Regions from separate parts of the Aminobacter sp. BE322 genome, predicted to be linked through region 2. Evidence: predicted binding sites of a transcription regulator. Region 2 holds the regulator's gene; the other holds the start of a gene.
What was found. Region 2 encodes PhoB, which activates phosphate uptake and scavenging genes when phosphate is short. Its sites were predicted from a motif close to TGTCATNNANCTGTCAT; they were not measured.

Region 1 (2,202 bases), on a different contig from region 2:
CGGCTAGAAGGAGCTAACATAGAGGCCGCCGTCGACCGGTATGTTCTGCCCGGTCATGTAACCCGCGTGGACAGAACACAGGAAGGCGCAGATCTGGCCGAATTCTTCTGGCGTGCCGAGCCGGCCTGCGGGGATGCCGGCGCAGAGGCGGGCGCGCCTCGCCGCACCTTCCGCCGGGTCCTCGATGCTGCCGGGCTCGTGCGGGCCGCGCAGGCGGTCGGTATCCAGCTTTCCCGGAAGCATGTTGTTGATGGTCACGTTCCTGTCGGCGACCGTGCGCGCCACCCCGGCGAGGAAGGCCGTCAGGCCGGCCCGCGCGCCGGACGACAGGTCGAGCCCCGGAATTGGTGTGTAGACCGACAGCGAGGTGATGTTGACGATGCGGCCGAAGCCGCGCGCCGCCATGCCGTCGATCACGGCTTTGATGAGTTCGATCGGGGTGACCATATTGTTGGTGACGCCGGCCAGGATCTTCTCGCGATCGAGTTCGCGGAAATCGCGATAGGGCGGACCGCCGTTGTTGTTGACCAGGATGTCCGGCTCGGGGCAGGCGGCAAGCAGCGCGTTCTGCACCGCCGGATTGGAGATGTCGCCGACGATCTCGGTCACCTGTACCCCGTAGCGCTGGCGGATTTCGGTGGCGGTGCGGCTCAGGACGCCGGCGTCGCGTCCATTGAGGAAAAGCTCGCAGCCGGCCTCCGCCAGGGCCATGGCGCAGCCCTTGCCGAGACCCTTGCTCGAAGCGCAGACGATTGCCTTCTTCCCGCGGATGCCGAGATCCATGATGCGTTCTCCTGTCGGTGATGGCCCAGCCTAGAACCGCTGGGCCCGAGCCGCAACCGTCATACGCCTGTTGCATGAATCTGGGCATAGCCACGGCAAAAGCAACGGGTCGAATGCCATGTCCGGCACGAGCACACGCAATTTTCGCACGCTGTTCATCTCCGACGTGCACCTGGGGTCGAAGGCGGCGAAGGCCGAATTTCTCATCGACTTCCTGCGCCACCACGAGGCCGAGAAGATCTTCCTGGTCGGCGACATCGTCGACGGTTGGCGCCTGCGCCGGCAGTGGCACTGGCCGCAAATTCACAACGACGTGGTCCAGAAGCTGCTGCGCCAGGCGCGCAAGGGAACCGAGATCACCTACATCGCCGGCAATCACGACGAATTCGCCCGCAATTTCCAGGGCGTGCATTTCGGCGGCATCGTCGTCGCCGACCGCGTCATCCACGAGGCAGCCGACGGCAAGCGCTTCCTGGTCATCCATGGCGACCAGTTCGACGCCGTCGTCCAGAATGCCCGCTGGCTCGCCTATCTCGGCGATTTCGCCTATGACGCGGCGATGGCGACGAACCGCGTGATCGCCCGCTTCCGCCGTACCTTCGGCATGCCCTATTGGTCGTTCTCGTCTTGGGCCAAGGTTAAGGTGAAGAAGGCGGTGAACTTCATCGGCGCCTTCCAGCAGGTCCTGACCGAGGAAGCCCGCCGCTCGGAGGTGGAGGGCGTCATCTGCGGCCACATCCATCATCCTGCGATCGAGGATTTCGACGGCATCCAGTACATCAACACCGGCGACTGGGTGGAAAACTGCACCGCGGTCGCCGAGAATTTCGACGGTAGCTTCGTCATCCTGCGCTGGCCGCATGTGATGGCGGGTAGGCTGGTGAACGAACCCTTCGTGCCGGTGGCGATCGATCAGGCGGTAGGCAGGGCGGCCTGATCGGACCCTTCCATGTGCGATTCAACCCATAGGTCGCCCTGCTGGCGCGAGGGGCCTGGCCATGCCGCAATCGAGGCGGCACCGGTCGGTCTGCTGGTGCGACGGCACTCGGCTCGCCTAGGCGCCTGCGAACGACCGTCCGGCGAGATGACGAGCCCGCGGCGCAGGGCGCGTGGCCCAATCCTTGCGCTCCAGTCGAGAGCTTCCGCGCGACGGGCACCCGTGATAATGGATCGGGCAAATCGGTGAGGCTTGCATGGTTCGGGTCTGCACCCGGACCGAATGCCCGCCATGACCCTTCCGCCGCTCACGCCCGAACAGCAGATCAAGCCGCGCCGCTTCGAGTTGCGCATCTCGCTGCTCTTCGCCGCGCTTTTCGTGCCCATGGGCGTGCATCTGCCCTATTTCCCGCTGTGGCTCGAGGCCAAGGGGTTCGATCCGGAACAGATAGCCGTCATTTTGTCGGCGCCGATGTTCCTTCG
Region 2 (2,202 bases):
TCATCGCCGACGACACCATCATGGACGCCAGGCAGCGCGATCTCGACAACAGCGCGATCACGCTGATCGCCAAGCGCCAGCCGATGGCGCAGGACCTGCGTGCCGTGGTCGGCGCGATCCGCATGGCGGGCGACCTCGAGCGCATCGGCGATCTCGCCAAGAACATCGCCAAGCGGGTGGGCGCCGTCGGCCAGTCGGCGATGCCGCGCAACCTTTCGCACTCGATCGACGCCATGGCGCAGCTGGTGCTCGGCCAGGTGCGCGGCGTGGTCGACCTCTATGTCGCGCGCGACGCCGAAGGCCTCAAGAACCTGCGCGCGGACGACCAGAAGGTCGATGTCCAGTACACGGCCGTGTTCCGCGAACTCCTGACCTACATGATGGAGGATCCGCGCAACATCACCGCCTGCACGCACCTCCTGTTCTGCGCCAAGAACCTCGAGCGCATCGGCGACCATGTCACCAACATCGCCGAGAACGCCTATTTCGTGGTCACCGGCACGCAGCTGCCGCTCAATCGGCCGAAGGTCGACGAAACCACGTCGCCCGTCTCGGCCTGACATCTTCCGCAACCGCATGCGTTTGGCGCGGGGGCGCTGCACAGGTTAAATCAGCGCATGGTCCGAACCGGGCCGTGCGCCAGGACAAGGTACTGACGATGATCGCTCCCAAGATCATGGTCGTCGAGGACGAAGAGCCCCTCGGCGTGCTGCTGCGCTACAACCTCGAGGCCGAGGGCTACCAGGTGGAAGTGGTGACGCGCGGCGACGAGGCCGAACTGAGGCTGCAGGAAAACGTGCCGGACCTTTTGGTGCTCGACTGGATGGTGCCGGCACTTTCCGGCATCGAACTCTGCCGGCGGCTGAGGATGCGCCCCGAAACCGAACGGCTGCCGATCATCATGCTGACGGCGCGCGGCGAGGAGAGCGACCGGGTGCGCGGGCTTTCCACCGGCGCCGACGACTACCTGGTGAAGCCGTTTTCGACCCCGGAGTTCATGGCGCGGGTGAAGGCGCTGCTGCGCCGCGCCAAGCCCGAGGTGCTGTCTTCGGTGCTCAAGGTCGGGGACATCGTGCTCGACCGCGAGTCGCACCGGGTCTATCGCAAGAAGAGCGAGATCAAGCTCGGGCCGACGGAGTTCCGCCTGCTCGAATTCATGATGCGCCATCCCGGCCGCGTGTTCTCGCGCAGCCAGTTGCTCGACAATGTCTGGGGCGAGACGATCTACATCGACGAGCGCACCGTCGACGTGCATGTCGGGCGCCTGCGCAAGGCCGTCAACAACGGCCGCATGCCGGACGTGATCCGCACCATCCGCGGCGCCGGCTACGCCATCCGGGAAGACTGACGGCCGTCCCGGAGCGGCCGGCATGGCGTCGGCTGGACGATCAGCCTTGGCCAGTGTCCTAATGTCACAGCGGGCGCGCTTCGCGCGCCCGGAGCGTTCGGGCGAGGCACCGGCGCTGTCGCACGGACGCGTGGCGCCCTCTGCGCCGCCATGCCATTCCAGCCCTTTGTGGTGCTCAAATCGCCGCAGTTCGACGCGTTTGTCCTGACGCTGTCATGAATATAAATTCGAATCTTCCCGTTACTGTATGCTTTATGCTCAAAACAATATCCACATCTCCCGCAACGATTCCGTGATGGTGACCGTAGCGGATGTTCTTGAGATGACAATTTTTTGATTGGGGAAATACTCAAAATTGCCACTTTTCATGCTAGCTGGGGCACCGTGCGTAACTTGCTCTCGGCCATTTTCCTGGTGGTGGTCACCATCCTGAACGGACTGTCCCTCGAACGGGCAGCGGCCGAAGGCGTGAACTTTTCAATCGAGCTGCCGAAGGTGCCCGCGCAGGCGGAAATCACCGCCATTGCCGACGAGTGCTTGCCGTCCCCGGACCGCTGCACCGTCGAATTGTCGGCCGAAAGCCTCGCCAGCCTGCACTGCCTGGGCGAATGCCCTGCCTGGCTGACCCATGTCGAGCCTGCCGCGCCGTTCCGTGCCGCGGCTCTGATGCTGCTACCAGATCTCTTGCTGCGCGTCGGGTCAACCGCGTCGCTGTTACGGCCACCCATCGCTGCCTGATTTTCAGCCGATCGCTCCTCGGTCGACGCCGACGAAGCCGTTCGAAATCAGCTGCGAAGGGGAAGAGGATGACCTCCCGAACCCGCCCGTCGCCGCCCGCCCGCCTTCGCGTGGCA

Region 1: J2X50_RS00970 (UDP-2,3-diacylglucosamine diphosphatase) is a predicted target of PhoB. The motif match lies at 841-857, and genes of this name have one in related genera.

Annotation. Positions count from the first base shown of each region.
Region 1 covers NZ_JBNPXB010000001.1:201,998-204,199, reverse strand. The annotation lists gene J2X50_RS00975 (SDR family oxidoreductase) at 4-783, opposite strand; gene J2X50_RS00970 (UDP-2,3-diacylglucosamine diphosphatase) at 902-1,720, shown strand; gene J2X50_RS00965 (MFS transporter) at 2,012-2,202, shown strand, end outside.
Region 2 covers NZ_JBNPXB010000005.1:228,800-231,001, reverse strand. The annotation lists gene phoU (phosphate signaling complex protein PhoU) at 1-560, shown strand, start outside; gene phoB (phosphate regulon transcriptional regulator PhoB) at 659-1,348, shown strand; gene J2X50_RS10710 (hypothetical protein) at 1,733-2,086, shown strand.